DNA from 3 places in the Serratia liquefaciens ATCC 27592 genome. Region 3 is predicted to be linked to each of the others. Evidence: predicted binding sites of a transcription regulator. Region 3 holds the regulator's gene; each other region holds the start of a gene.

Region 1 (10,434 bases), 2.1 Mb from region 3:
AACACGCCGGTAGCGCCGCGGTTACCCTTGAACACCTTGTCCGACATCCAGCCGCACAGCAGGGTGCCCGGAATACCGGCATACTCGTACAGGAAGTAAGCCCAGGAAGACTTGTCCAGCGCGAAGTGTTTCACTTCTTTCAGGTAGGTCGGTGACCAGTCCAGAATGCCGTAACGCAGCAGATAAACGAACACGTTAGCTACGGCGATGTACCACAGCAGTTTGTTCGGCAGGATGTACTGCATGAAGATCTGCTTGGCCGTCAGCTCTTCTTCCGCTTTGTCGGTGTAGTCGTCCGGATAATCGTTTTTGTATTCTTCAATCGGCGGCAGGCCGCAGGATTGCGGGGTGTCGCGCATCAGGGCAAAGGCGATCAGGGCTACCAGAATGGCACCGAAGGCCGGCATGTACAGCGCCGCGTGCCAGTCGTTGAACCAGGCCATACCCAGCAAGAACAGCAGCGGTGGCAGACCGCCACCCACGTTATGGGCGCAGTTCCAGACCGAAACGATACCGCCACGCTCTTTCTGCGACCACCAGTGCACCATGGTACGGCCACAAGGCGGCCAGCCCATGCCCTGGAACCAACCGCACAGGAACAGCAGCACGAACATGACCGCGATGCTCGATGTCGCCCATGGAACGAAGCCCATAAACAGCATGACCGCAGCAGCCAAAATCAGGCCGGCGGGCAGGAACACGCGAGGGTTGGAGCGGTCAGAAACCGACCCCATGATAAATTTTGAGAAACCGTAGGCGATGGAAATACCGGACAGCGCGAAACCGAGGTCACCGCGGCTGAAGCCCTGGTCAATCAGGTAAGGCATGGCCAGGGTGAAGTTCTTGCGCACCAGGTAGTAGGCGGCATAACCGAAGAAAATCCCCATAAATATTTGCCAGCGCAATTTACGGTACAGCGGGTCGACTTTGTCGACCGGCACACGTGAAATGTGTGCTGCCGGCTTAAAAATACTCAACATGAGCGCCTCCGATGGCTTTATCTAGTTATCACATCAATATGATCTTTTACGTTCATTTGATGATTGAGCGGATATCGAATGTGGTGTTTTTTTGTTCCATAACGAGCGTCATCCTAGTCAAAACCGCCTGGTGTCGCTGTGATGAATGGCGCAAATGTTACACTTTTATGAAACACCGGCGGATTTTGAGCGATTCGTTAACGTTATGAAATAGAAAAACGCCTAAAAATCGTGATTGTGATCACATTCGTGGTTTTTTGTGGACATTTTACTTTCGTTTTAAGTTCGTTATTGTTCCTTATCAAACAAAGACCCCAATGACTGTGGCCCAATAGGGCAATAACCACGGATCCAGAGGGAGCGTCATGAGCAGCCATTCAGCAGAAAACGAAACGGATGTGATCATCATTGGCGGCGGCGCGACCGGCGCGGGCATTGCTCGTGACTGCGCACGCCGCGGCCTGCGTTGCATACTGCTGGAGCGTCATGATATCGCCACCGGTGCGACCGGACGCAACCACGGCCTGCTGCACAGCGGTGCGCGTTATGCGGTAACCGACGGCGAATCGGCGCGCGAATGCATAGAAGAGAACCGCATCCTCAAACGCATTGCGCACCACTGCATCGAGCGAACCGACGGGCTGTTTATCACCCTGCCGCAGGATTCACTGGCTTATCAACAGCAGTTTATTGTCTCCTGCCACAGCGCCGGTATCAACGCTGAAGCTATTGATCCGCAGTTGGCGTTGCGGCTGGAGCCGGCGGCTAATCCGGCGCTCATCGGTGCCGTGCGCGTGCCGGACGGCACTGTCGATCCTTTCCGTTTGACCGCCGCCAATATGCTCGATGCCCGTGAGCACGGCGCGCAGATCCTCACTTATCACCAGGTGGTCGGTTTATTACGCACGGGCGATCGCGTTACCGGAGTGCGTGTTTTCGACCACCAATCGTCGCGCCGTTACGATATTCACGCCGAAGTGGTGGTCAACGCCGCCGGTATCTGGGGTCAGCAGATTGCAGAATATGCCGATCTGCGAATTCGCATGTTCCCGGCCAAGGGCGCTTTGCTGATCCTGGGTCATCGCATCAACAACATGGTGATCAACCGCTGCCGCAAGCCGGCGGACGCCGACATTCTGGTGCCGGGTGACACCATCTCGCTGATTGGCACCACCTCCACCCACATTGATTATGATCAGATCGACAACATGCTGGTGACCCCGCAGGAAGTGGACATTTTAATCCGCGAGGGCGCGCTGCTGGCACCTGAATTGGCGCAAACCCGAATTCTGCGTGCTTATGCCGGCGTTCGGCCTTTGGTAGCCAGTGACGACGACCCTAGCGGTCGCAACGTCAGCCGTGGCATCGTGCTGCTCGATCATGCCAGCCGCGACGGTCTGGAAGGCTTTATCACCATCACCGGCGGCAAGCTGATGACCTACCGGCTGATGGCGCAGTGGGCGACCGATAAAGTGTGCGAAAAGCTTCGGGTAGACAGCCCCTGCACTACCGCACAGGAGGCGTTGCCGGGTTCTCGTCAGTCGGCGGAAGAAACGGTGCGTAGCGTGGTGTCTTTGCCTGCCAGTATTCGTGGCTCGGCGGTTTATCGCCACGGCGACCGTGCAAACCGCGTACCGGCGGGGGATCGGTTGGACAACAGCCTGGTGTGCGAATGCGAAGCGGTGACCGCCGGCGAGGTGCGTTATGCGGTTAACTCTCTCACCGTCAATAACCTGGTCGATTTGCGTCGTCGTACCCGCGTTGGCATGGGCACCTGCCAGGGGGAGCTTTGCGCCTGCCGTGCCGCGGGGCTGCTGACACGCTTTAACGTCACCACCCCGCAGCAGTCGATCGACCAGCTATCGCATTTCCTCAACGAGCGTTGGAAAGGCGTCCGGCCTATCGCCTGGGGCGATGCGCTGCGCGAAAGTGAATTTACCAGTTGGGTTTACCAGGGATTGTGCGGGCTCGATGCCCGGGGGGAACAGGAGGCCGATGATGCGATTTGACGTAGTGGTGATTGGCGGTGGCCTGGCGGGTATGACCTGCGCCATCCGCCTGGCGGAACAGGGCAAGCGCTGTGCGGTGGTCAGTTCTGGCCAGAGTGCACTCTATTTTTCATCCGGCTCGCTTGATCTGCTGGCGCAACTGCCCGACGGCACCCCGGTGACAGAGCCATTGGCGGCGCTGTCCGCACTGGCAACACAGGCACCCCGGCATCCCTATGCGTTGATCGGTGCCGAGCGGGTGGCGGCGCTGTCGGGTGAAGCTGCATCGCTGCTACAGCGCTGTGGGCTTGCTCTGCAGGGTGACAGCGAACGCAATCATCTGCGCATCACGCCGCTGGGCACGCGCCGGGCGACCTGGCTCAGCCCGCAGGCTATCCCCGTTACGCCGTTAGGCGGTGAACTGCCGTGGCGGCACATTGCGGTGATCGGCATTGAAGGCTTTTTGGATTTTCAGCCACAGTTGGCCGCCAGTTCCCTGACGCAGTCCCTGGGCGTTCGGGCTGAGGTGGCAGATATGCACTTGCCGGCGCTGGACCGGCTGCGCAATAACCCCAGTGAGTTCCGAGCGGTAAATATCGCCAGGGTACTGGATCTGCCGGAAAACCTGACGCCAATGGCGGACGAGCTTCGGCGGTTGGCTGCGGACGCCGAGGCGATATTCTTGCCGGCCTGTCTGGGGCTGGAGGATGACGCGCCATTGGCGGCGCTGCAGGCGGCGGTCGGCAAACCGATTCGCCTGCTGCCGACGCTGCCGCCTTCAGTGCTCGGGATGAGGTTGCACCAGGCGCTGCGCTCGCGATTACAGCAATTGGGCGGCGTTTTTATGCCGGGGGACAGCGTGCTGCGGGCGGATATTGAAGCCGGGCGAGTCACCGGTGTTTATACCCGTAACCACACCGACATTCCGTTGGTGGCGCAGCAGGTGGTGCTGGCCAGCGGCAGTTTTTTCAGTAATGGGCTGGTGGCGGACTTCGACGGCATACGTGAACCGGTATTTGGACTGGATGTCGACAGTAAGGCGGAGCGTGCAGACTGGAGTTGTCGCGAGCTGTTTGCTCCGCAACCCTATTTGCAGTTTGGGGTACGCACCGATAACCAGCTGCGTGCCCTAAGGCAGGGAGAGCCTTTGAGTAACCTGTATGCCATAGGGGCGGTGACCGGCGGCTACGATCCGCTGCAGCAGGGCTGCGGTGCAGGTGTTTCGTTGGTGGGAGCATTGCATGTCGCGCAACAGATTGCGGCACAGGAGGAGCAACCATGAGCCTGCACAAAGACAACAGTTTTGAGAACTGCATCAAGTGCACCGTCTGCACCACCTATTGCCCGGTGGCCAAGGTCAATCCGCTTTATCCCGGGCCTAAGCAGGCTGGGCCGGACGGCGAACGCCTACGGTTAAAAGATCCGGCGCTGTACGACGAAGCGCTGAAGTATTGCACCAACTGCAAACGCTGTGAGGTAGCCTGCCCGTCCGACGTCAAAATTGGCGATATCATTCAGCGGGCGCGTGCCGACTTTGCCCAGAGCAAGCCGACGCTGCGCGACGCCATCCTCAGTCATACCGATATCATGGGCTCGCTGTCGACGCCGTTTGCGCCGATCGTCAACGCTGCCACCGGGTTGAAGCCGGTGCGCGCGCTGCTGGACAAGGCGTTGAAAATTGATCACCGTCGCGAACTGCCCAAATACTCGTTCGGCACCTTCCGCCGCTGGTACCGCCAGCAAGCGCAGGCCCAACAGCGTTACGCCGAGCAGGTGGCTTTTTTCCACGGCTGCTTCGTTAATTACAACCACCCGCAGCTGGGTAAGGATCTGATCAAAGTCTTCAATGCGATGGATATCGGCGTGCAGCTGCTTAAGCGCGAAAAATGCTGCGGTGTGCCGCTGATTGCCAACGGCTTTATCGCCCAGGCCAAGAAACAGGCCAAGGTGAATGCCGAATCGCTGCATGAGGCGGTGTTGGAGCGCGGCATCCCTGTTGTGGCCACTTCATCGAGCTGTACTTTTACGCTGCGTGACGAATACCCGCATTTGCTGGAGGTGGATACCTCGGCGGTGCGTGAACGGGTGGAGCTGGCGACGCGCTATCTGTACCGCCTGCTCAATCAGGGGCGCAGCCTGCCGCTGAAGCGTACGCCATTGCGGGTGGCCTACCATACGCCGTGTCACATGGAGAAAATGGGCTGGACGGCCTATACGCTGGAATTATTGCGGCAGATACCGGGGCTGGAGCTGGTGGTATTGGATTCGCAGTGTTGCGGCATTGCCGGCACCTACGGATTTAAATCCGAGAACTATGCGACTTCGCAAGGGATTGGCGCATCGCTGTTTCGCCAGATTGAGGAGAGTGGGGTCGATTTGGTGGTGACGGACTGCGAAACCTGTAAATGGCAAATCGAGATGTCGACCAGCAAGCGCTGCGAACACCCGATTACCCTGTTGGCACAGGCCCTGGCGTAGGGCGCAGCAGTGTGAACTGCGCCCTATAGGCTGAGTCAGTAAAAGTTTACTTGTTCAGTTTCAGCGTTTTGATGATGCCTTCGGCTTCACTTTGCGCCTGCTGCTGGTTATCCGCCGGCAGCGTCACCTGAATGGTCAGCATGTTGTTATCCAGCGTGCCGATCAGGATGGAGGAGTAGGCCTTCTCGCCGCCGCTGGTAATGATGCTGTCCAACTGACGCAGCGGCACGCCGTTTACGTCGATGGCTTTGTTGGTGACCACCTGCAGGTTCGCATCACGCGCGCGCTGGGTATCTTCCAGACGCTTGCTCAGGGTTTCCAGACTGTCGGCGGTTTTGTCGCCGAGGATCACGATCACTGCGCGTTGGCCGGTACTGTCGGCGTAAACGTGCATGTTGTTCGCCTGATTACCCAGCTTGCCGCTTTGGTCCGCCATACCGACCGGCAGGGTGAACGCCAGCTTACCCTCCAGCAAGCTTACCTGTTGCCCGGCCGGTGCGCTGGTTGCGGCATCGCCCGCCGGCGCTTTGGTGTCTTTGGTTTCGCCGTCGCAGGCCGCGAGGCCAAGCACTAACAGGCTGATACCCATCAATTTTGCTACTTTACGCATTGGGCTTCCTTCTTCCTTTCAGGTAGGGTTTCACTGCCGTATCGCAACCTATTCCAGGGTGAAATGCAAGGCAGATGTTGTCACAAGGTTTTCTCAAGTAATAGCCGATAATCAGCCACTTCGCCTTTCTTTTCCAGTTGAACAATCTGATAGTGATTGTTGATAAGCATCATCAGCATCGCACGGAACTGATTACGGGTTTTCACCCTCAACTGGTGATAACCCTGCGCCCGTGCCCAGTTTTCCTGCTCGGCCAATAGCGCTAACGCCACACCGTGGCGGCGACAAGCCGGCAATACGGCACCCAACCAGCTGTAAAACACTCGGTCTTGTTGCTGATAACCGAGCTTGAAACCGGCAGCCTGGCCGTCGACTTCGGCGATCAGTGCGGCCATCGGGAGTGAGCCGATGCGCTGTTGCAGATCGTTGAGGTTGTGCAGATTGCCGAATTCGGGGATTTGCTGATACAGACGATGAATTTCTTCGAGGGTAGCGTGGCGGGTGGTGACGGTCATGGCGGCCTCCGGATGGGTAGGCCGCCAATGATAACACGGGTCAGCTCGGTTGCAGGCTGCTGTCGCCCTGGCGTGCGGCAATGCGTTTGAGCAGCATATTCAGCAGCACGCCATACATTGGCAGGAAGAACAGCATGCAGATCAGCACCTTGAAGCTGTAATCGACCAGCGCAATCTCGACCCAGTTGTTGGCCATAAAGGCGTCACTGCTCTTGTAGAATGCAATAAAGAAGAACGACAGCGTGTCGCTGATATTGCCGAGGAACATGGCCGCGGCAGGGGCCACCCACCAGGCGCTGCGCTGGCGTAACCGGTTGAAAACGTGTACGTCGAGGATCTGACCGAGCACGTAAGCCATAAAGCTGGCGACGGCGATACGTGCGACAAACAGGTTAAAGCTACCCAGTGCGGCAAACCCCTGCCATTCCCCCTGATAGGTGACGGTGGAGATGACGTACGAGATAAACAGGGCCGGCACCATCACCGAAAGAATGATGCGTCTCGCCAGCGGGGCGCCAAAAATACGCACCGTCAGGTCGGTTGCCAGAAAGATAAATGGGAAGGTAAACGCACCCCAGGTGGTATGGAAACCGAAAATGGACATCGGCAACTGCACCAGGTAGTTACTGGAGGTAATGATGACAATATGGAACAGCGATAGCCAGACCAACGCGGTGAGGCGCTGTCGAGCGGTAAACGAATACATGTTGTAGCCTTTTTAGCAGTGGGGTGAGGGAACCCAGAATGTCTTGTCTGTGCAGCGAAATAAGCTGCGCGGCCGCATGATACGCGTTTGCGCAACCAATGCAATGGTTAAATTTAACGCAAACGTTAACGCATCTTGCGCAGAAAAACTACCGGCGTAAACTAGGCGCTAATGAGATGCGGCGAGCGTACGCCGATCGCTTTTGACCGAGAAAAATTGCATGACTGACTTGTTTGCCCAGGCCGACCAGACGCTTGATGCGCTGGGGCTGCGCTGTCCGGAACCGGTAATGATGGTGCGTAAAACCGTGCGCCATATGGATAACGGTGAAACCCTGCTGATTATTGCTGACGATCCGGCCACCACCCGCGATATTCCGGGTTTTTGCCGTTTTATGGAGCACACGCTGGTGGCGCAGGAAACTGAAAAAACGCCTTACCGCTATTTATTGCGTAAAGGTGTTGAGCGCTAATCGCCGCTTTTGCCTAGCGTTTTTGCAGTATTTGCTGTGTGTCCGATGCACGAGCATGCATTGCCAGCCCCCTGAAATCCTGCGGGCGGTAATAGTGGGGCGGCACCGGCAGAGAATGCATCGCATCCGTCGGCCAGAGTTGCAGTTCACCCAGCTTTGCCAGCCAGAACCCCTGAACCTGCAGCGGTAACATCAGGCGTTGTGGGGCGGTGTTTTCGAACGGCGGCAGAGCCGGCAGGCGATTGCTGCCGGTCGTGTAATCCCGTTTTAAGACCAGAAACTTCTCCGGTACCCGGCGCTGGCTGTCCCACCAGTCGCCGTCAATCCCGTCAAACTGCCGCTGAGTTGCCCTGATGGAGACGGCGCCAAGCTGGTGCAGGGCCTGGGGGAGCAAATTCTCCATGGCGTGGTTGTAGGCCGTTATGGAAACCGCCTGCCCCTGCAAGATAGCATCGATCGCCAGCCGTGATCCCAGCAGGTTGGAATACAAATCCTCCGGTGAAAAAGCCGAGACCTCCTCCGAAAACCCCGGTACCGACTGATAGCCATACCACTGTGCCACTTCATGCCACGCCGCCATTTGAAAGGCGAGTTCTCCTGCCAAATACGCCGCGAGCGTATAGCGCTGCGCAGCATCCTGAGGCGGGGTAAAGGCGTTCAGCTGGATACGGCGTATTGCCAACTCGGGGCTAAGATCGATATTCCATTGCTGGCCCAATCGGGGTAACAGTTGGCTGAACAGGAAAAGGGTATTGTCGGCGGTGTCGCGCACGTGAGCGATATCGATAAATCCCCCGCGGCGGGTGTACATCACTCCCAATTGCTCGCTGCCAAGTCCCATCAAGTTGCTAACGGCATTGAAAGCGCTGTCGTTATAGTGGTGACGGCCAAGCCGGTCGGCATCCACCAGGTTACCCAACTGATAAAAGGGGACTGGGATACCCCAAACTTGCGCTTTGAGGTTGTAGCCAAAGGCACAGCAGGGGCGCAAACCATCCGGCGGGGACAGCGGCGCAGCCACCGGCCAGGCGATACGGCTTTCGTTGATGGGTTGCGAGGTCACCAACGTTTCCACGGGTTTGGCAGATAGCGCGGAAGTAAACGACAACAAAACCAGCAGTACAACAGAGCGCATTAAAAAGCTTCCCCAACCTGAAAGTAAAATCCACTGCTGCCACGTCCGATGCCAAAATCGAGCCGCACGTTCATTTTCGGTTTGAATTCAAAACGGTAACCCGCTCCCAGCGTGGGTAACCAGGGCCCCTGACCCAAATCGCCGGCCTTGCTACTTAGCGTTCCCGCACCGGCCCAAAGAACGTAACCGTGGCGCCAGTTCAGCTTGCGACGATACTCGATCTGGCTGCTGAACACATTTCTGTCGCGATAGCGGCCTTGATAATAGCCGCGCATGCGTTTGTCGTCACCCAGGCCGGACAGCCTGTCCCAGGGCACCTCGCCCGTCGTCAGGCGGCTGTAAGCGTCTAACGCCAGCACGCTTTTCGCACTCAAGCTGTGGTAGGCATTGTACTGGCCTTCTACAGCATTGAAACGGCTGTCGCCGCCCAATTCTGGCGCAAAATAGGTGTCGCTCAGGCGAAGATACTGGCCACGGCTGGCATTAGAAACGAAGTCGCGCGTATCGTAACTCAGCGAACCGCTGACTCCTGAACTTAGCGATGAAACGCCGGCTTTTTGGGCCCTTAACAGGCTGCTGTCATCCTCATCAGTTTTGCTGGCGTGCGTCGAGGAAAAATCCCAGCCAACCCCCGCGTAGGTGGCATTGGCAATGCGATACAGCAGCTGTGGGGCTATCTGGAATGCCTGCTGCGTGTACTTTTCTTTGTTGCCGTTGTTATGCCCAGCCTGGTAACCGGTGCCCCAGAAATAGGTGGGCATATTATTCAGCGAGCCGTCGGCAAAAAAACGCCATTGGTCGTCAGCGAAAAAACTGTGGTTTTGGAAACCGACGCCGAAGGCACCGGTGGTGCTGAAAAAGCCCTTTAACGCCAGCGTCGAGTTTTGGCTGACTTTATCCTGGCTGTCCGGGCGATATATCCCCACGACGGCGGTACCGATGCCAAGACCGAGTTCTGGCGTATAGAACGGGCCGGGCAAGACCCCCCAATCGATGGCTTTGCTGCTGTCGAATTGGTTGTTAGACCCCAAAGGGGCCAACATTTCATCTATTTGCTGGCGTGACAACAAAGTGGCGTGAGCTCCGGGTAGCAGAACCAACAATACCAGCGGCAAACTGCGGATCGATATTGCCATCAGAAGCGATATTCACCGGAGACCATAAAGCTGTTACGTTCGCTAAAGCCAAATTCGGTCAACAGGTTAAAGTGTCTGGTGATCTCGTATTGCGTGCCAATCAGTACGTTCCACGGCGATTGCAGGTGCTGTTTCACGTCAAAACGGCCTTCACCCTGCTGATTGGCCATCATCATCAGGCTCTGAAGTTCGGTTGGCATTTTTAAATCACTCAGGCTGCCTTTGAACCTCTGCTGGACGTCCTGATACATGGTGCCGACCCACAGGTTGAGATGGGTTTGGCCACTGATACCGGGCACCAGGAAGCGGTAACCTACCCGAGGCGACACCGTCAGTGCGGAAATCTGACCATCAAGGATATCGAAATTGGTGCGGGTGTAGTTGGTATCGACCGAGGTGAACCAGTTCTCATAT
Region 2 (10,434 bases), 530 kb from region 3:
GGCGGGGCCGAAGACCAACGCCTGGTTACGCTGGCCGAACGTTTTGGCGGCGTGCTGCTCTCCGAAATTTACGACGATGTCACTATCGACGATGCGCCTTACTTCTCCGCATTGTATGGCCCGTCGCGTCACGCGATCGTGGTGCCGGATCTGTCGCTGGTCCGCGAAATGCTGGAAGGGTTGGAAGATTGCCCGGAAGATCTCTATCTGATCGAAGGGGATCCGCAGTCATTCGATGACAGCGTGTTCGCCGTTGAAGAGCAAGACCGAGCGGTGTTGGTGAAAACCGCCGATCGCCAATGGCGTTACTCCCGTTATCCGGAAGTGCCGCTGTTTGGTCGCGCCGCCCGCGAAAACCGCCTGGAAGTGCTGCACGCCGAGCGTGAAACGCTGGCCGAGCGTTACGCCACGCTGTCATTCGACGTGCAAAAGACCCAGCGTTCGCATCAGGCCTTCAGCCGCTTCATTGGCTCTCATCTGGCGGTGGCGTTTGACGCCGATCCGGAAGCGGAAATCCGCAGCCTCACTTCCCGTCGCGGTGAAGTAGAGCGCGCGCTGAACAACCATGAAGCGCAGAACCAGCAGCAACGCCAGCAATATGAGCAGGCGAAAGAAGGCATCTCCGCGCTGAACCGCCTGATGCCGTTGGTCTCATTGTTAAACGATGAAACCTTGCAGGATCGCGTAGAAGAAATCCGTGAAGAGCTGGAAGAGGCGCAGGATGCCGCGCGTCATATTCAGCAGCACGGCGTTTCCCTGACCAAGCTGGAGCCGTTGCTGTCGGTGCTGCAAAGCGATCCGCAGCAACATGAACAGCTGCAGCAGGATTACATCCAGGCGCAAAGCGTACAGCGTCAGGCTAAACAGCAGGCGTTTGCCTTGATCGAAGTGGTACAGCGCCGCGCGCACTTCGGTTATACCGACTCTGCCGGTATGCAAAACGCCAACAACGATTTGAACGACAAGCTGCGCCAACGTCTTGAACACGCGGAAGCGGAACGTACCCGCGCCCGCGAGCAGTTACGTCAGTACCAGACCCAGTTTACTCAGTACAGCCAGGTGTTGGCGTCGCTGAAAAGCTCGTATGACGCCAAGCGCGACATGCTGAAAGAACTGAGCCAGGAGCTGGTCGACATTGGCGTACAGGCGGATGCCAATGCTGAAGCCCGTGCCCGCGCACGTCGTGATGAACTGCACGCTGGCCTGAGCAACAACCGCGCGCGCCGTAACCAGTTGGAAAAACAGCTGACCTTCTGCGAGGCGGAAATGGACGGCTTGCAGAAGAAACTGCGTAAGCTTGAGCGTGATTACCATCAGTTGCGTGAGCAGGTGGTGACCGCCAAGGCGGGCTGGTGCGCTGTGATGCGCATGGTGAAAGACAATGGAGTTGAGCGTCGTCTGCACCGTCGCGAACTGGCTTATATGGACGGCGACGAACTGCGCTCGATGTCGGATAAGGCGCTCGGTGCGCTGCGTCTGGCAGTATCGGATAACGAACACCTGCGTGACGTGCTGCGTCTGTCGGAAGATCCTAAGCGTCCTGAACGCAAGATCCAGTTCTATATCGCGGTGTACCAGCATCTGCGCGAGCGTATTCGTCAGGACATCATTCGTACTGATGACCCGGTCGAGGCTATCGAGCAGATGGAAATCGAGCTGGGCCGTCTGACCGAAGAACTGACCGCCCGTGAGCAGAAGCTGGCGATCAGTTCCAAGAGCGTGGCGAACATCATTCGCAAAACCATCCAGCGCGAACAGAACCGTATCCGCATGCTCAACCAGGGCTTGCAGGCGGTTTCCTTCGGTCAGGTGAAAAGCGTGCGATTGAACGTCAACGTGCGTGAAGCGCATGCGACCCTATTGGACGTGCTCTCTGAGCAGCAGGAACAGCATCAGGATCTGTTTAACAGCAACCGCCTGACCTTCTCAGAAGCGCTGGCCAAGCTGTACCAGCGCCTGAATCCGCAGATTGATATGGGCCAGCGCACGCCGCAGACCATCGGTGAAGAGCTGCTGGATTACCGTAACTACCTCGAGCTGGAAGTGGAAGTGTTCCGCGGCTCCGACGGCTGGTTGCGTGCCGAGAGCGGCGCGTTGTCTACCGGTGAAGCGATCGGTACCGGGATGTCGATTCTGGTGATGGTGGTACAGAGTTGGGAAGAAGAATCTCGCCGCCTGCGCGGTAAAGATATCTCCCCATGCCGTCTGCTGTTCCTCGATGAAGCGGCACGACTGGATGCCAAATCTATCGCGACCCTGTTCGAGCTGTGCGATCGCCTGGAAATGCAGCTGATTATTGCCGCACCGGAAAACATCAGCCCGGAAAAAGGGACCACGTATAAGCTGGTGCGTAAGGTGTTCCAGAACCATGAACACGTACACGTTGTGGGGCTGCGCGGTTTCGCTAACGAACCGCCTGCGGCACTGGGTGTCACCGCGGCTGAAACGCCGTAAGCGCAAAAAAGCCCGCTAATAATCTGAAAATAGCCGCCCTGGGGTGGCTATTTTTTTGTACACATGGATGATAGTCCTGCTTTTTTATCCGCTTTTAAACGGGTAGCTTAATGAATTACAGTTATTCATTAGTGCCAAAGGGCAAAATGGCTTTTCTGTTCGTATACTGAAACTAATAAGCTGTCTTAGTTGTATTTTTTGTGAGCATACAGGGGGCAATGGATGTTGCTTAGAAATGGAAACAAGGTACGACGTTTGGCGTTGAGTTGCGCAATGGCATGTGGTCTTGCGTCGTCGCTACCCGTATGGGCAACCGTTCCTGCATTCCCGGTGGCGTCTTCCGGCATGTCAGTTGCGCAAAGTCGTTCGGAATTGCTTGCGGCATTGCCTAAAGGTATCACACCGCATTATCTTTCAACGCTTGCTCCTTTGTACGCAGCGAACCGGATGCAACTGATGTGGCAGGATCGCGAAGCGGTACAGCAATTTCAGCAGCAGTTGGCCGAGTTGGCGATGTCTGGCGTTCAGCCGCAGTTCACCCAATGGGTGAAATTGCTGACCAATCCAGCCATTACCGGTGTGGCCCGCGATATCGTACTGTCTGATGCGATGTTGGGCTATTTGCAGTTCGTTTCATCGATCGGCGCCAATGGCAACAGCTGGCTGTACAGCAACATTCCCTACAAGCTCGGTTTACCACCGAATACGGTGATTAACCAGTGGCAGTTGGCGGTGCGTCAGGGTAAAACGGTGCCGTATGTCAACTCGCTGGCACCGCAGCACCCGCAATACGCCAAGATGCATCAGGCATTACGCGACATGCTGGCTGATGGACGCCCATGGCCGCAGATGGCCAATGGCCCGAGTTTGCGCCCCGATCAACTGAGCGATGATATTCCTGCCTTGCGCGAGATCCTGGCGCGCAACGGTATGCTGACCACTTCTGCCGCGCCGGCAGAGGCGCAGGAGCCGCCTGCGGTATTGACCGGTTCGCGCAATGAGCCAGACGATGGTGGCTTATCGGTAGATGAAGAGAAAAATCGCGAGGCCCAGAGTGCGGTAGTCAGCCCGGCCGCCGCGCCGGTAAAAGACTTGGCGCCGTCACCGCAATCGCCGTTCAGTCAGCAGCAGGAGAGTCCGGTCACGGTCACGGACAATCGCTATACTGCCGATTTGGTTGAGGGCGTTAAACGCTTCCAGAAATGGCAAGGGTTGAGCGCTGATGGCGTGATTGGCGTACGCACCCGCGAATGGCTTAACGTGACGCCGCAAATGCGAGCTTCGCTGTTAGCCTTGAACATCCAGCGTTTACGCATTCTTCCCGGTCGTGTTGACACCGGAATTATGGTCAACATTCCTAACTACTCGTTGACCTATTACCTGAACGGCAATGAGGTGCTTTCGTCACGGGTGATCGTAGGGCGGCCCAGCCGCAAGACGCCGTTGATGAACAGTGCGCTGAACAATGTGGTAGTTAACCCGCCGTGGAACGTGCCGACTACGCTGGTGCGCGAAGACATTGTGCCGAAGGCGATGCGTGACGGCAGCTACTTCCAAAAACACGGTTATACCGTGCTTTCCGGCTGGAGCAACGATGCTGAGGTGATCAACCCGGCAATGATCGACTGGAATATGGTGTCGGCCCGCAACTTCCCGTACCGGATCCGCCAGGCTCCGGGAGCGACCAACTCGCTGGGGCGTTTTAAATTCAACATGCCGAGTTCGGACGCCATCTATTTGCACGACACGCCGAACCATAACCTGTTCCAGAAAGACATTCGTGCCCTGAGCTCTGGTTGCGTGCGGGTCAACAAGGCTTCGGATTTGGCGAATATGCTGTTGCAGGATGCGGGCTGGAACAATACCCGTGTTTCCTCCACCCTAAAACAGGGAAATACCACCTACGTAAATATCCGCCAGCATATTCCGGTTAAATTGTATTATTTAACCGCCTGGGTCTCTGATGATGGAAAGCCACAATTCCGTACAGATATTTACAATTACGATGATACGGTGAGATCGGGTGCACAAATTTTGGCTCAGGCCGAAAAATTAATGCAATAAATGCAGTAATTATAAATAAATAACGGTCAGAATATCGGGCCATGGTGCAGGCACTCATTCCGTGAGTGCCTGCAAACCGCGGGATATCACGGGTTGACTCAATCAGTGTGGGCGGTTATGGTTCAGGCAGTGCGCTGTTTTGTGCATATATTTTGATATTCTTGCCGGGTTTAACAGAAACATGGACAAAATTGATCATCATCGCCGTAAGTGGCTGGCGTTAGGTAGCGCCGCTGTGGGCATAGCGCTGCTCCCTGGGCAAGCCTTTGCCAGTCTTTCTACTTCGCGCCCGCGTATTCTTGTCGTTAATAATATGCATACGGGCGAATCCTTGAAAGCCGAATTCTTCGACGGCAAGGGATATAATAAAGACGAATTAGTTCGTCTTAATCATCTCTTCCGTGATTATCGAGCCAATAAAGTCAAGTCGATCGATCCTCGTCTATTTGATCACCTCTATCGCCTGCAGGGTCTGTTGGGCACCAACAAACCGGTACAGCTGGTTTCAGGTTATCGTTCCCTGGATACCAACAATGAGCTGCGTGAGCGCAGCCGCGGTGTGGCCAAGCACAGCTATCATACCAAGGGCCAGGCGATGGACTTCCATATCGAAGGCATCCAGTTGAGCAATATCCGCAAAGCGGCGTTAAAAATGAGCGCCGGTGGTGTAGGATATTACCCACGTAGCAACTTTGTACACATCGATACCGGCCCGGTGCGGACCTGGTAATCGCTGTGCACCATAAGTGAGTAGCGCCAGCCCATCAGGGTATGGCGCTGTTGTCGTTGGAGCCTTATGAAATACCAAATTATTCCCGTTACCGCTTTTAGTCAGAATTGCAGCCTGATCTGGTGTGAGAGTACTCAACAGGCGGCGTTGGTCGATCCCGGCGGCGAAGCGGAAAAATTAAAGACCGAAATTGCCAGGCAGGGCGTGACGGTCACGCAGATCCTGTTGACGCACGGCCATCTCGATCACGTAGGGGCAGCGGCTGAGCTGGCGGAACACTATCAGGTACCGATCTACGGTCCGGACAAGGAAGACGCTTTCTGGTTGGATGGTCTGCCTGCACAGAGCCGGATGTTTGGTCTGGAAGAGTGTGCGCCTCTGACGCCAACTCGCTGGCTGGAAGAAGGGGACAGCGTGCAGGTGGGTGAAATGACGCTCAAGGTGCTGCATTGCCCGGGTCATACTCCTGGTCATATTGTGTTTATTAATGAGCAGGCGCGGTTGGCGCTGGTGGGTGACGTATTGTTTAACGGTGGCGTGGGTCGCAGCGACTTCCCACGCGGCGATCACCAGGCATTAATCAACTCGATCCGCACCAAGCTCCTGCCACAGGGGGATGACATGGCGTTTATCCCGGGGCACGGACCGATATCTACCTTCGGTCAGGAGCGTGAAACCAATCCGTTCCTGCGAGAAGAACCGGCCATCTGGTAAGGTTATTTCCCGGCAGAAATAACTAAGGGGCGCATTTAGCGCCCCTTTTGCTTATTTGAAACCGTAACCTTTACAGCACGGCGACGATGGCTTCACACAGAGGCGCCATATTGTCTGGCGTCATGCCGGCGACGTTAACCCGGCCGGAGTTAACGGCGTAAACGCCAAATTCGTCACGCAGGCGCAGCACCTGTTCTTTGGTCAATCCGCTGAACGAGAACATGCCGTTCTGATTAATGATAAAGCTGAAGTCCTGCTCTGCGCCTTTCTCCTGCAGAGTATTCACGAACAGCTGACGCATGCGGTGAATACGTTGACGCATATCGGTCAGCTCCTGCTCCCACAGGGCGCGCAGCGCATCATCACCCAGGATGGTCGCAACCACCGCAGCACCGTGGGACGGCGGGTTGGAGTAGTTGGCGCGAATGGCGGCTTTCACCTGGCTGAAGGCGCGGTCAGCGGTATCCGCATCTGCAGCCACCAGAGTACAGGCGCCGACGCGTTCGTTGTATAGGCCGAAATTCTTCGAGTACGAGCTGGCTACGATCAGTTCCTGATGCTTGGCGGCGAAAATACGCAGGCCCTGCGCATCTTCTTCCAGACCTTTCGCGAAGCCCTGATAAGCAAAGTCGAACAGCGGCAGCCAGCCGTTAGCCACAGACAGCTCGGCTAACTGAGCCCACTGCTCAGGCGTAGGGTCAATGCCGGTTGGGTTATGGCAGCAACCATGGAACAGGACCACATCGCCTACCTGAGCCTGTTTCAGGCTGTTCAGCAGGCCATCGAAGTCCAGCGCATGATTGGCCGCATCGTAGTAGGCATATTCCAGCACTTCCAGGCCGACGGCGCCAAACACATTTTTATGGTTCGGCCAGCTTGGGTTGCTGATCCAGATGCGTTTAGCGCTGGTCTGGTTGGCGATGAAGTCAGCTGCCACACGCAGGCCGCCGGTGCCACCAGGCGTTTGCGCGGTGCGCGCACGCTTGTCGGCAATGATTGGGCTTTGTTTGCCGAACAGCAGCTCTTGCGTGCAGTTGGCGAAAGCGGGGATGCCCTCAATGCCGAGATAGTTTTTGGTGGCTTCATTTTCCAGCAGATACTGCTCAGCTTTTTTCACGCTGGTCAGCACCGGCGTTTTGCCGGTTTCGTCTTTGTAGACGCCAATGCCCAAATTGATTTTGTTCGGGCGCGCGTCGGCGCGGAAAATGTCGGTCAGACCCAGAATCGGATCGGCAGGTGCAGCAGTGATTTTTTCAAACATGTCAGGTGCTTCCATGGCTCGGAGTTAAGCAGACAGAAGCATCAGGGTAGCGCCAGTTATGCGCTTTGCCAACCGTTTGCGAGAAAAACACAGCGATCTTGTGAAGGGCGCAGATTCAGCATAAAAAATGAGGAAGAAGGGGACATTGGCAGGATAAAAATTTACGCGTAGCGCAAAAACAAAAACAGGGCCGAAGCCCTGTTTTTTAACTTAGCCGACGGTGAACCGCCGTTAAGTGAGACAACTTAGAACTGGTAAACCAGACCAACACCTACGATATCATCGGTAGCGGTGCCAGTGGCTTTAGTGAACTCGTTGTCGTCCAGCAGGTTGATTTTGTAATCAACGTAGGTAGACATGTTTTTGTTGAAGTAGTAAGTGGTACCAACAGAAACATATTTAACCAGATCCTGGTCAGTACCTGCGCCAGGGACGTTCAGGTTCTTACCTTTAGACTGCAGGTAAGACACTTCTGGACGCAGACCGAAGTCGAACTGGTACTGTGCAGTCACTTCGAAGTTCTGAGTTTTGCTGGCGAAGCCGCCGCAATCGGTAGAAGCATTACAGGTTGAGCTGAAGTTGCCGCCGCCGAATGGAGTCATGTTACGAGTTTCTGCGTACATAGCTGCCAGGTAAACGTTGTTAGCGTCGTATTTCGCGCCAACGGTCCATGCATCAGCTTTGTCGCCACGTTCGTTAGAACGCAGTTTTTGATCATCGGTACGGTTGGAAGAAGCGTATGCTGCACCTACGCTGATGCCTTCGCCGATGTCATAAGTAGAAGACAGGCCCCAGCCGTCGCCGTTTTGTTTCTTGATGTCACGGTCATCGTTCTGGTTTTTACCTTGGTACTGAACAGCGAAGTTCAGACCGTCAACCAGACCGAAGAAGTTGTTGTTACGGTAAGTAGCAACGCCGTTGGTACGGCCAGTCATGTAGTTGTCGGTAATGGTGTAAGTATCGCCACCGAACTCTGGCAGCATATCTGTCCAGCCTTCTACGTCGTACAGTACGCCGTAGTTACGGCCGTAGTCGAATGAACCGTAGTCAGCAAATTTCAGACCAGCGAAGCCCAGACGAGTCTTGGTGCCTTCGGTGCCTTGAGATTCAGAGTGGTTAGCCTGAACGTTGTATTCCCACTGGCCGTAACCGGTCAGTTGGTCAGTAATCTGGGTTTCACCTTTGAAGCCGAAACGAACATAGGACTGATCGCCATCATTGCCTTTGTCGTCTGAGAAGTAGTGCAGACCGTCAACTTTACCGTACAGATCCAGTTTGTTGCCGTCTTTGTTGTAGATTTCAGCAGCGTTAGCTGCACCAGCGGCTAACAGAGCTGGGATTACCACTGCAAGAATATTGCGCTTCATCATTATATTACCCTCATTGGTGTTATTCGGACACCTTTGCCACTGCCGCCAATAATTCTTTTGGAACTATTGTTGATAGATTGGTGTCGTCCTGTGTCTGCACGCAGTGTTCCATTCACGGGCGGGTTAATCTAGAACGAAAATGCTACCAATGTCCCAATGAGGTTTCAAAAAGAAAGTATTTGTAACAAAATGTAATTTTGAGGGAACTTTGTGACGCAGGTCAATATTAAAAAATGCGAAAGGCCAGCTAAGCTGGCCTTGGTTTTGTAACTAAATTAATTAGAAAATGTATTATCTGATTAATTAAAAGGTTGCATTACGTGGTGTGCGAGGGAACGGAATTACGTCGCGCACGTTTTGCACACCGGTGACATAGGCGATTAAACGCTCAAAACCTAAACCGAAGCCGGCGTGTGGCACGGTGCCGTAACGACGCAGGTCACGATACCACCAATAATCTTCTTTATTCAGGCCCATGGCATCCAGACGCTGATCCAGCACGTCCAGACGTTCTTCACGCTGAGCACCGCCGATGATCTCGCCGATGCCCGGAGCCAACACGTCCATCGCCGCAACGGTTTTGCCGTCGTCGTTCATACGCATATAGAAAGCTTTGATGTCTTTCGGGTAGTTTTTCACCACCACCGGCGCTTTGAAGTGTTTCTCGGCCAGATAACGCTCATGCTCGGAAGACAGATCGATACCCCAGGAAACCGGGTTCTCGAAAGTCTGGCCAGAGGCGATCAGAATTTCCACCGCTTCGGTGTAATCAACCTGAGCGAAGTCGGAAGAAACAAAACGCTTCAGGCGGTCAATCGCATCTTTGTCTACGCGTTCTGCGAAGAACTGCATGTCATCCATACGCTCGTTCAAGACGGCCTGGAACACATACTTCAGCATTTTCTCTGCCAGTTCCGCGATATCCTCGAGGTCAGCAAAGGCGACTTCCGGTTCGATCATCCAAAACTCGGCCAGGTGACGGCTGGTGTTGGAGTTTTCGGCGCGGAAAGTCGGGCCGAAGGTGTAAATTTTCGACAACGCACAGGCATAGGTTTCGCCGTTCAACTGGCCGGAAACGGTCAGGAACGCTTCTTTACCGAAAAAGTCCTGACTGAAATCGACAGCGCCTTTATCGGTGCGCGGCAGGTTTTCCAGATCCAGCGTGGAAACGCGGAACATTTCGCCAGCGCCTTCGGTATCGGAAGCGGTGATCAGCGGGGTGGAAACCCAGAAGAAACCATTCTCGTGATAGAAGCGGTGAATAGCCTGCGCCAGGGTATGGCGAACACGGGCAACGGCACCGATCAGGTTGGTACGTGGGCGCAGGTGCGCCACTTCGCGCAGGTATTCGATGCTGTGGCGTTTGGCCGCCATCGGGTACGTGTCCGGATCGTCAACCCAACCGACCACTTTAATCTCAGTCGCCTGCAGTTCGAAACTCTGACCTTCGCCTGGAGAGGCGACCACTTTGCCGGTCACTTCAATCGAACAGCCGGTGGTCAGATGCAACACTTCATCCTGATAATTCGGCAGAGAATTATTAACGACGGCCTGTAACGGATCAAAGCAGGAACCGTCATAGACGGCCAGGAAGGAGATACCAGCTTTAGAATCTCTCCGGGTACGCACCCAACCGCGCACGGTGACTTCACTGTCAACCGCAGCACGGCCTTGCAGTACGTCGACTACAGGCACTACGCTCATAGATTTCTCTCTTAATAATTTGGTTTAGAAATAGCTTACAACCCAAGAATATGGGGATGTTGCTATGTTACTTGCCGCGGTGCAGAGCACAAGCAGAAATCGCCGGATTGGTGCAACATTTCTTGGCTCTGGGCGAA
Region 3 (10,434 bases):
ACGCCAGAGTTCCAGAAGTTCTTGCCGACCTGCGACAGCAATCAGATCCAGGATTGCACCCACGAGCAGTTGGTCAATACCTATGACAATTCGCTGCTTTATACTGATGCCATGCTGGACGACACCATCAAACTGCTGCAGCAGTACAGCGGGAAATTCAATACGGCGCTGGTGTACCTTTCCGACCACGGTGAATCATTGGGTGAAAACGGTATGTATCTGCACGGTACGCCCTATGTCTTCGCACCAAGCCAGCAGACCCACGTTCCCTTCCTGATGTGGATGTCTGCGGACTATGAGCGCAACTTCAAGATCGATCGCCAGTGTCTGAACAATATGGCGGAAAAGGACGAAGTCTCGCAAGACAACCTGTTCCATACCCTGCTCGGTATGATGAACGTGCAAACTCGCGAGTATCAATCGCAGTTGGATATTCTGCAACGCTGCCGCAGCGGTTCATAACCGCTTAACATCTTCATTCCGCTCGGGCAAAATACCGCTCATCGCAACCGGCGTTCTTACGCCGGTTTTTTTATTGCTATTGACCTAGACCGATTGGTCTATTATGCTGACAGCCATTATGACTAAACATGCGCATTGCCCGACAGACACCCGTGAACATTTGCTCGCTACCGGCGAGACGCTAAGCCTGCGCCTTGGTTTTACCGGCATGGGGCTGAGTGAACTGCTGAATACGGCCGGGGTGCCGAAAGGCTCGTTCTACCACTACTTCCGTTCGAAAGAAGCCTTTGGTGAAGCGATGCTGCAACGTTATTTCGAGCATTATGATGGGCAAATGAAACAGCTGTTTGCCGACGATAAAAGCGATGCGCGCCACCAGTTGCTGAGCTATTACGCCCAGGCAATCAGCTATCACTGCCGCAGCGAATGCCACAATGCCTGTCTGGCGGTGAAGCTTTCCGCCGAGGTGAGTGATCTGTCAGAACCGATGCGTCATGCATTGGAAACGGGAACCGCCCGGGTGATTGCTCACCTGCAGGACGCGATTGAACGCGGTATCCGCGAAGGCGCCTTGTCGATTGCCATGAGCCCGGCAGCAACGGCAGAAACGCTGTATTCACTGTGGCTTGGCGCTTCGCTGCGTGCCAAAATCCGCCGCTCGGTCGCGCCGTTGACCAGCGCGCTGGAAAGTATTGAATTGCTGTTGCGTCCGCCGCAACCTTAAACGAAACACCCTGGTTTTATCGAAACTTGCCCTGTGGGGCAGTTTTATTACATTACTAGTCGACCGGTCTATTAATATAGGATGCACTATGAAGATTGAAAAGTTGTTCTCCCCGTTGAAGGTTGGCGCTATCACCCTGCCAAACCGCGTGTTTATGGCCCCACTGACGCGGCTGCGCAGCATTGAGCCCGGCGATATCCCTACTCCGTTAATGGGCGAATATTATGCTCAGCGCGCCAGTGCCGGCCTGATCGTCACTGAAGCCACTCAGATTTCTTTCCAGGCGAAAGGCTATGCCGGCGCTCCGGGGCTGCACACTCCAGAGCAGATCGCCGCGTGGAAAAAAATCACCCAGGCTGTACACGATAAGAATGGCCATATCGCCGTTCAACTGTGGCACGTGGGCCGTATTTCCCACAACAGCCTGCAACCGGGCCAGCAGGCACCGGTGGCCCCTTCTGCGATCAATGCCGACACCCGCACCACCGTGCGTGACGAAACCGGAGCCTGGGTACGAGTGCCGACCTCTACCCCACGAGCGCTGGAAACCGACGAGATCCCGGGGATCATCAACGATTTCCGTCAGGCCACCGCCAACGCGCGTGAAGCCGGCTTTGATTTTATTGAGCTGCACGCTGCGCACGGCTATTTGCTGCACCAGTTTATGTCGCCTGCGTCTAACCAACGTACCGACCAATACGGCGGCAGCATCGAAAACCGCACTCGCCTGACGTTGGAAGTGGTTGACGCGAGCATCGCCGAATGGGGTTCAGAACACATTGGCATCCGTATTTCACCGCTGGGTCCGTTCAACGGCCTGGATAACGGGGAAGATCAGGAAGAAGCGGCGCTGTATCTGGTGGAAGAGCTGAACAAGCGCAATATCGCTTATCTGCACATTTCCGAACCCGACTGGGCCGGCGGCAAGCCTTATTCCGACGCCTTCCGTGACTCGGTACGCGCCCACTTTAAAGGCGTCATCGTCGGTGCCGGCGCTTATACCGCCGAGAAAGCAGAAGAGCTGATCAATAAAGGCTTTATCGATGCGGTGGCCTTCGGCCGCAGCTATATCGCCAACCCGGATCTGGTAGAGCGCTTCAAGCAGAATGCTGCGTTGAACGAGCCGCAGCCTGCCACCTTCTATGGCGGCGGTGCAGAGGGTTATACTGACTACCCGACGCTGTAATAACGCGGAATACCAGATAAGAAAGCCCGCCGGTATGCGAATGCCGGCGGGCTTTTGTCGTTTTTCGATTCAGGGGCAATTTAACGGGGAACCAACTTTCCCCAACGTTCGATCTCAGCGGCGTCGATATTGTTCATTATGGTGCGGAACCAAACGGTAAATTTATCAGGATCGTTTTTTATCTCCTGGGCTAATTGCCGAATATCGACCCACAACCAGCTGTGGGCCTCTTCGGGATCCTCTTGCGGTTCACCGTCAAACAAGCCCACGTAAATATGATCGAATTCGTGCTCAATTAAATCGCCTGGCACTTCCGCGCGGTAGGTAAAACTCGATACCTGCAGTAGCTCAGTGCAAAAGCCCATCTCTTCCTGCAACCGCCGCTGTGCGGCTGCCTGCGTCGCCTCTCCCCAGCGCGGGTGACCACAGCACGTGTTGGTCCACAACCCGGCAGAATGGTATTTACCGTAAGCCCGTTGTTGCAGCAGCAGTCTGCCCTGGCTATTAAATATAAAAATTGAAAACGCCCGGTGCAGTAATCCCTGCTGGTGCACCAGCGTTTTGGTTTGCGACCCCACGGAATTATCTTCGGCGTCCACCAGAATCAGCATTTCGTCCATTAATGATCTCCTTCGGCAGTAGCCATCATTCCACACGGGTAAAAACAAAAAAGCATATTAACCAGATCCAAATGTATAAATTGAGGCCATTCACCCTGAGTCTGGATCGCTATCCGACCCTGCTGTTCCTTGCGAGGGGTATAGTACCTATTTCCATCAACCATAGGGCACATACTGTGCGATTGCTATTGATAAGGTGACAATGTCACAGAAACTCTGCCGCTCCCGCCCCGGCATACATTGAAATCCCTTATGCGGCAACGCTATACTGAATTTCGCTTCAATCCATCCGCCATTGGCAACGGCACATCCAATCAGAGGAATTATGCGCTTACTCCATACCATGATCCGCGTCGGTGACCTGCAACGTTCCATCGACTTTTATACCAAGGTATTAGGCATGCGCTTGCTGCGTACCAGCGAAAACCCGGAATACAAATACTCGCTGGCGTTTGTAGGCTATACCGATGAAAGCGAAGGTGCGGTGATTGAACTGACCTATAACTGGGGCACCGACAGCTACGAAATGGGCAGCGCGTTTGGCCATTTGGCGCTGGGCGTCGACGATGTCGCTGCAACCTGTGACAGCATCCGTAACGCCGGCGGCAAGGTTACTCGCGAAGCCGGCCCGGTTAAAGGTGGCACCACGGTGATTGCCTTCGTTGAAGACCCGGACGGTTACAAGATCGAACTGATCGAGAACAAACATGCTGGGCATGGTCTGGGCCACTGAGGTCGATTAAGGGCGCTTCCTGCGCCCTTATTTTTATCTGCGTGATAACCGCCTGCAACCGGGCGCAAAATTTGCCATAATGCGCGCTGCATTCGATGAAGATAAGAAACTGATGGCCGAAAAAAGTGATCTTAACGCCCTGAGTGGCCGTTTTCGTGGGTTTTACCCCGTAGTCATAGACATAGAAACTGCCGGATTTAATGCCAAAACCGACGCACTGCTGGAAATTGCCGCCGTTACGTTAAAAATGGATGAAAACGGCTGGTTGCAGCAGGACGAGACCCTGCACTTCCACGTGGAGCCTTTTGAAGGTGCCAACCTGCAGCCGGAAGCGCTGGCCTTTAACGGCATAGACCCAAGTAACCCATTGCGCGGTGCGGTCAGTGAGCACGATGCGTTGCACGCTATTTTTAAAGCCGTGCGCAAGGGCATTAAGGATCGTGGCTGCAACCGGGCAATCATTGTGGCGCACAATGCCAATTTTGATCACAGCTTCCTGATGGCCGCCGCAGAGCGCGCCAGCCTGAAACGTAACCCCTTCCATCCATTCGCCACCTTTGATACTGCGGCGTTGAGTGGGCTGGTACTGGGGCAGACGGTGTTGGCCAAAGCCTGCATCGCCGCCAATATCCCGTTCGACAGTTCCCAGGCACACTCTGCCCTGTATGACACCGAGCAAACCGCGTTGCTGTTCTGTGAACTGGTCAACCGTTGGAAACGCTTGGGTGGCTGGCCACTGGCGGTCGAAAACACCGACTAAGACAAAAAAATCGGGCGGCCCAGTCTTCACTGGTGCCGCCCGATGGATCCCAACAATAAAACCGAGCCGATTATGGCTGCTGGTCTTCCTGCTGTTTGTACTTCTCTGCCGTTTCTTTGATCAGCTGCTGCAGTTCGCCGCGCTGATACATTTCGATGATGATATCGCAGCCGCCTACCAGCTCACCGTCGACCCACAGCTGTGGGAAGGTCGGCCAGTTGGCGTATTTCGGCAACTCGGCACGGATGTCCGGGTTCTGCAGAATATCAACGTAGGCAAAGCGTTCGCCACAGGCAGACAGCGCCTGCACGGCTTGCGCAGAGAAACCGCAGTTTGGCAATTTCGGTGAACCTTTCATGTACAGCAGAATCGGGTTCTCAGCGATCTGGTGCTGAATTTTTTCAATCGTCGTCGTCATTGTATTGCTTCCTCAAGCCAAGTCTTATGGCTACAACATGCATCACACCGGCCATTGTAGCGGCTGGAACAGTCGCAAGAAAACGCCATCTTTTGCAAGGGCATTTCCCCGTAGTCAGTCGCGTCTTACCGGCAAAGCCTTTCCGGTCAAAACATATGCGCAGAATAACATTTTTAATCTGGCCATTTCACTAATATATTTTGCCATCAAAATGCGCCGTTAAATAATCCCGCCGACGGTGATTGTCGCTTTTTTATACATCAACGGATTGATTTTTCAGCAAAAAAAATGCCATTAACGTTTTCTCACAATATGGATTATCATTTATGAGTTCTTCGCTGTTTTATATGGCGAAATTCGGGAATACTGTCCTTCTTTCGATATCTGTTCCGGGGCCAAGGTTGGTAACGTCGACATGCGTTTAATTCTTACGCTTTTTGTGCTGTTGTTTACACAGCTATTCTTCAATCTGGCGCATGCTGCGCCACAGGCGCGTATTGCCGCCGAGCAACGCAAAAGCCATGTCAACGAAGCCCGGCCAGATGACCGCAAGAAAAAGAAAGCGGTAAAAGCCAGCAAAAAAGCAAAAACCACCACCCCGCAGAAAACCGCCAAGGTTTCCAAAGCCAAAACGGAAAAAACCGCTAAAAAGATCGTCAGCGCCAAATCGAAAGGCAAAACTCAGAAAATAGCCAAAATCAAAGTTACCCCGCCGAAAAAGGGTTACAAAAAAGGCTATGGTCGCCACCGCGAAGCCGGGATGGCCACCGCAAAACTGGTGCGTGATGATAAACCGTTGAAGCTGACTCCAGCGCACAAAAAACGCTATCAGCACGCCAAGCAAACCGCGATGGCCAAACTGATGGACCAAATGGGCAAGCCTTACCGCTGGGGCGGTACTTCACCAAGAACCGGTTTCGACTGCAGCGGCCTGATTTACTACGCGTATAAAGACGTGGTGAAAATAAAAATGCCGCGCACCGCCAACGAAATGTATCACCTGCGAGACGCCGCGCCGATCAAGAGAAGCGAACTGGAAAGCGGTGACCTGGTGTTCTTCCGCATTAATAACCGCGGCGTGGCAGACCATGTTGGCGTTTATCTGGGCAACGGCAAATTTATTCAGTCACCGCGTACCGGTGAAGAAATTCGGATCAGCCAACTCGACAATGACTACTGGCAAAACCATTACATCGGCGCCCGCCGTGTAGTAACACCGAAAACCATTCGATAATTTCTTTGGCGGCTGGCTTGCCCAGCCGCTCTCCCCTGACTGATTTTCCTACTGTCCCTAAAGCACCCAATCCTTTAGCCAGCCCCCACTGTATTTCATCGCGAAAATTGCTAAGCTAAATACCCACAATAAAAACAGGTCAATTTAAGGTCCGTTGCTTTAGCGGCGAGTTGACACTGTACAAGGAGGAAGCAATGTCGTTTGAACTGCCCGCACTACCTTATGAAAAAAATGCCCTCGAACCGCACATTTCGGCAGAAACCCTGGAATACCACTATGGCAAGCATCACAACGCCTATGTGGTCAACCTGAACAATTTGCTGAAAGGCAGCGAGTTTGAAGGATTATCCCTTGAAGCAATCATCAAGGCTTCCAGCGGCGGCATCTTCAACAATGCAGCTCAGGTATGGAATCACACCTTCTATTGGCACTGCCTGTCACCTCAGGGCGGTGGGGAACCTCAGGGCAAATTGGCTGCCGCGATCAACCAGGCTTTTGGTTCTTTTACCGCCTTCCGGGAACAATTCAGCGACGCCGCGGTGAAAAACTTTGGCGCAGGCTGGACCTGGTTAGTGAAAAAGCCGGATGGCTCGCTGGCGATTGTTAATACGTCGAATGCGGCCACGCCGTTGACTGGTGAAGACAAACCGTTGCTGACCGTCGACGTTTGGGAACACGCCTACTACATCGATTATCGCAACGCACGACCGGCCTACCTGGAAAACTTCTGGGCGCTGGTTAACTGGGCATTTGTGGAGGAAAATCTGGCGTAACGCGGGGAAAATACAACCAGGCGTAGCGAACTGCGCCTGGTTGACTGAAGAGTATCAGTTCAATGCTGCGGTGAAGCTAAAAGCGATAATCACAGCCAGCGCACCCAGGGTGGTGAACAGTGACATTTTCAAATCGGTATCCATTACAACTCCTTTTCAGATTGGGTTTCCCAAGGGTAAAAGGCACACAATTAATGTGTTAAACCATTTTCCCACAGTTGGCCGATAAAATCTTGTTATCATTTCCCAGTTTATAATACCGATTACCTCTTCCCCTTTTGCTCAATATGGGACAAAATTCGCAGTTCACAACTGTGTACCGGCAAAATGCCCCTCCTGACCAAGCGCTGACGACTTCAACACACTAAAAACTCAGTTTTCGCTTCTTTGGAGAAGGATCTACGCAGGCAAACGATTAACATCACACTTACATACTGCAACATGTGAGTTCAGGAGTCATTCTTTACATGGCAACGATTAAAGATGTGGCCAAACGCGCTGGCGTTTCCACCACCACCGTTTCGCACGTCATCAATAAGACTCGTTTCGTCGCCGAAGAAACAAAAGCGGCCGTTGGCGCCGCGATCAAAGAGCTGCACTATTCACCCAGCGCCGTGGCGCGCAGCCTCAAGGTCAATCACACCAAATCTATTGGTCTGCTGGCCACATCGAGCGAAGCACCCTACTTTGCCGAAGTGATCGAGGCGGTGGAAAACAGCTGCTACAGCAAAGGCTATACGCTGATCCTGTGCAACTCACATAACAATCTGGACAAACAACGCGCCTATCTGGCGATGTTGGCGCAAAAGCGCGTCGATGGCCTGTTAGTCATGTGTTCGGAATACCCGGACCAACTGCTGGGCATGCTGGAAGATTATCGCAATATCCCGATGGTCGTCATGGATTGGGGCGCCGCACGCGGTGACTTTACCGACACCATTATCGATAACGCCTTCGAAGGCGGCTATCTGGCCGGGCGCTACCTGATTGAACGCGGCCACCGCGATATCGGGGCCATTCCGGGCCAACTGGCGCGTAATACCGGCGGCGGCCGCCATCAGGGCTTTTTAAAAGCCATGGAAGAAGCCAATATCGACGTGCGTGAAGAGTGGATTGTTCAGGGCGACTTTGAGCCGGAATCTGGTTACAAGGCCATGCATCAGATACTGTCGCAGAAACAACGTCCTACCGCAGTCTTCTGCGGTGGCGATATCATGGCCATGGGTGCGATCTGCGCCGCCGATGAACTTGGCCTGCGCGTACCACAAGACATATCGGTGATTGGCTACGATAACGTACGAAACGCCCGCTACTTCACCCCGGCACTGACCACCATTCATCAGCCCAAAGAGCGTTTGGGCGAGATGGCCTTCACCATGCTGCTGGATCGCATCATCAGCAAGCGTGAAGAGTCGCAGGTGATTGAGGTTCATCCCAAGCTGGTTGAGCGCCGTTCGGTCGCTGACGGCCCGTTCATCGATTACCGCCGCTAATTATCTGCGCCGGAAACTCTCACGGTTTCCGGCGTCATTCTTCGCTTAGCCACTCCTGATTCAAGGTTTCACTGTCTCCCAGATAATCCAGCAACCAGGCCATAGCCGGTGACGGCGTATTTTGCTGCCAGGTCAGGCAACAAGGACTGGCGGGAAATGGCTGTTGCAACTGTAGCGCCACCAGTTCCCCGCGCTGCACCAAAGGCAATACCTGATGCGCGGGCATCATGCCAACGCACAACCCGGCACACAGGCAGTCCACCGCAGAAGCCCAGTCCGGCACCACCAGGCGGCGCTGGTTGTCCAACGTCCAGGTCACGCGCTTGGGCAGGTTGCGCGAGGTATCTTCCAGGCACAGCGACGGAAAGGGCCGAAGTTGATCGTCGTTCAACAGCCCCTCTATCGCGGCCAGCGGGTGATGCGGACTGGCCACGCACAACCAACGCATATCTCCCATATCGCGAAAGGCGAAACCGCCGCCCACCGGCACCGCCCTTGTGGCGCCGATCGCCATATCGGCACGACCGTCCACCAGCGCATCCCATACGCCATTAAACACCTCCGGCTGAACCAGCAATTCGACGTCGGGGAAATGGCGGTAAAAATCCAGCACCAATTGGCGACTGCGTTGGGGTTTAACGATGATATCCACCGCTATTTTCAATTGGCCCCGCCAGCCGTTAGCGACCTGTTGGCACTGTCGGCGCGTGTCGAGCATTTTTTTGATGACACCACGCGCTTCCTGAATAAACAGCACGCCAGCCGGTGTCAGTTCCACGTCGCGATGACGGCGCTCAAACAGCGGTACCGCCAGCCATTGCTCCAACTGCCTCACCGTATAACTTACCGCCGACGGTACCCGATGCAGCTCGTGCGCCGCGGCGCTGAAACTGCCGGTGCGGGCCACCGCATCGACGACATCCAGGGAATATTCAGACCACATAGCTTTGCCTTCAATTTTTTTAACAGCACCTCGCAAATATTACCGTTTCACAAGCAGAGATCCAGCCGGATACACTTGCCGGCGCTAAAAACCTGCGACAATAAAATATTAACGAGAAATACCATGCGAAATTCCTTTGGTTTTATGTTCTACCTTGCCGGCCTGAGCATGCTGGGATACCTGGCCACCGATATGTATCTGCCCGCCTTCGGCATGATGCAGCAAGATCTGCAGATTTCCGCCGGGGCAATCAGCGCCAGCCTGAGCATCTTCCTGGCCGGGTTTGCCTTTGCACAACTGCTGTGGGGCCCGCTTTCCGATCGCCTCGGCCGTAAACCGGTGTTGCTGATCGGTCTGGCGCTGTTTGCCCTCGGCTGCCTCGGCATGCTGTGGGTGCAAAATGCCGTGCAACTTTGGTCGCTGCGCTTTATCCAGGCGATTGGGGTTTGCTCCGCTGCCGTTACCTGGCAGGCCTTGGTGATTGACCGCTATCGCGAAGGCAAGGCTAACCGCGTGTTCGCGACCATTATGCCGCTGGTAGCCCTTTCACCGGCGCTGGCTCCGTTGGTGGGTGCCTGGTTGCTGAACCACATGGGCTGGCGCGCCATTTTCGCCGTGTTGCTGGGCATTACCGTGCTTCTGCTATTGCCGACGCTGCTGCTGAAAGAAAGCGCCAAAACCGTGCCTTCCGACGACAATAAGAAAAGCGCGCTCAGTTTCTTCCAACTATTAAAGTCACGCATCTTCAGTGGCAACGTTATGATTTTTGCCGCCTGTTCTGCCGGCTTCTTCGCCTGGCTGACCGGTTCACCGTTTATTCTTGGTGATATGGGGTATAGCCCGAACGACATCGGTCTGAGCTATGTGCCGCAGACGCTGGCGTTCTTATTAGGGGGCTATGGCTGTCGTACCGCATTGAACCGCATGAATGGCAACACCTTGTTGCCTTGGCTGTTGGTAGTTTATGGTGTCAGTATGGTTGCATTATATCTGGTTGCCACCCTGACTCAGCCCACGCTCACTACGTTGTTAATTCCGTTCTGCGTGATGGCGTTGGTCAACGGAGCCATTTACCCTATCGTGGTAGC

What was found. The regulator PurR, encoded in region 3, represses purine synthesis genes. The targets are predictions, from matches to a motif close to CANGCAAACGTTTGCNTG.
Region 1: tusA (sulfurtransferase TusA) is a predicted target of PurR. The motif match lies at 7,393-7,410, and genes of this name have one in related genera.
Region 2: M495_RS08085 (amino acid aminotransferase) is a predicted target of PurR. The motif match lies at 7,289-7,306, and genes of this name have one in related genera.

The regions. Positions count from the first base shown of each region.
Region 1 is NC_021741.1:188,198-198,631, forward strand. It holds gene glpT (glycerol-3-phosphate transporter) at 1-980, opposite strand, end outside; gene glpA (anaerobic glycerol-3-phosphate dehydrogenase subunit A) at 1,346-2,989, shown strand; gene glpB (glycerol-3-phosphate dehydrogenase subunit GlpB) at 2,979-4,250, shown strand; gene glpC (anaerobic glycerol-3-phosphate dehydrogenase subunit GlpC) at 4,247-5,446, shown strand; gene M495_RS00850 (DcrB family lipoprotein) at 5,493-6,056, opposite strand; gene M495_RS00855 (GNAT family N-acetyltransferase) at 6,137-6,571, opposite strand; gene M495_RS00860 (7-cyano-7-deazaguanine/7-aminomethyl-7-deazaguanine transporter) at 6,612-7,277, opposite strand; gene tusA (sulfurtransferase TusA) at 7,498-7,749, shown strand; gene M495_RS00870 (DUF4056 domain-containing protein) at 7,763-8,884, opposite strand; gene M495_RS00875 (BamA/TamA family outer membrane protein) at 8,884-10,020, opposite strand; gene M495_RS00880 (hypothetical protein) at 10,020-10,434, opposite strand, start outside.
Region 2 is NC_021741.1:1,744,047-1,754,480, forward strand. It holds gene mukB (chromosome partition protein MukB) at 1-2,454, shown strand, start outside; gene ldtD (L,D-transpeptidase) at 2,677-4,518, shown strand; gene M495_RS08075 (YcbK family protein) at 4,700-5,248, shown strand; gene M495_RS08080 (MBL fold metallo-hydrolase) at 5,315-5,962, shown strand; gene M495_RS08085 (amino acid aminotransferase) at 6,033-7,223, opposite strand; gene ompC (porin OmpC) at 7,469-8,593, opposite strand; gene asnS (asparagine--tRNA ligase) at 8,897-10,297, opposite strand.
Region 3 is NC_021741.1:2,278,489-2,288,922, reverse strand. It holds gene eptA (phosphoethanolamine transferase EptA) at 1-462, shown strand, start outside; gene M495_RS10765 (TetR/AcrR family transcriptional regulator) at 566-1,186, shown strand; gene nemA (alkene reductase) at 1,275-2,372, shown strand; gene idi (isopentenyl-diphosphate Delta-isomerase) at 2,453-2,992, opposite strand; gene gloA (lactoylglutathione lyase) at 3,318-3,725, shown strand; gene rnt (ribonuclease T) at 3,805-4,485, shown strand; gene M495_RS10740 (Grx4 family monothiol glutaredoxin) at 4,556-4,903, opposite strand; gene M495_RS10735 (C40 family peptidase) at 5,319-6,137, shown strand; gene sodB (superoxide dismutase [Fe]) at 6,332-6,910, shown strand; gene cydH (cytochrome bd-I oxidase subunit CydH) at 6,965-7,054, opposite strand; gene purR (HTH-type transcriptional repressor PurR) at 7,378-8,403, shown strand; gene punR (DNA-binding transcriptional activator PunR) at 8,438-9,346, opposite strand; gene punC (purine nucleoside transporter PunC) at 9,470-10,434, shown strand, end outside.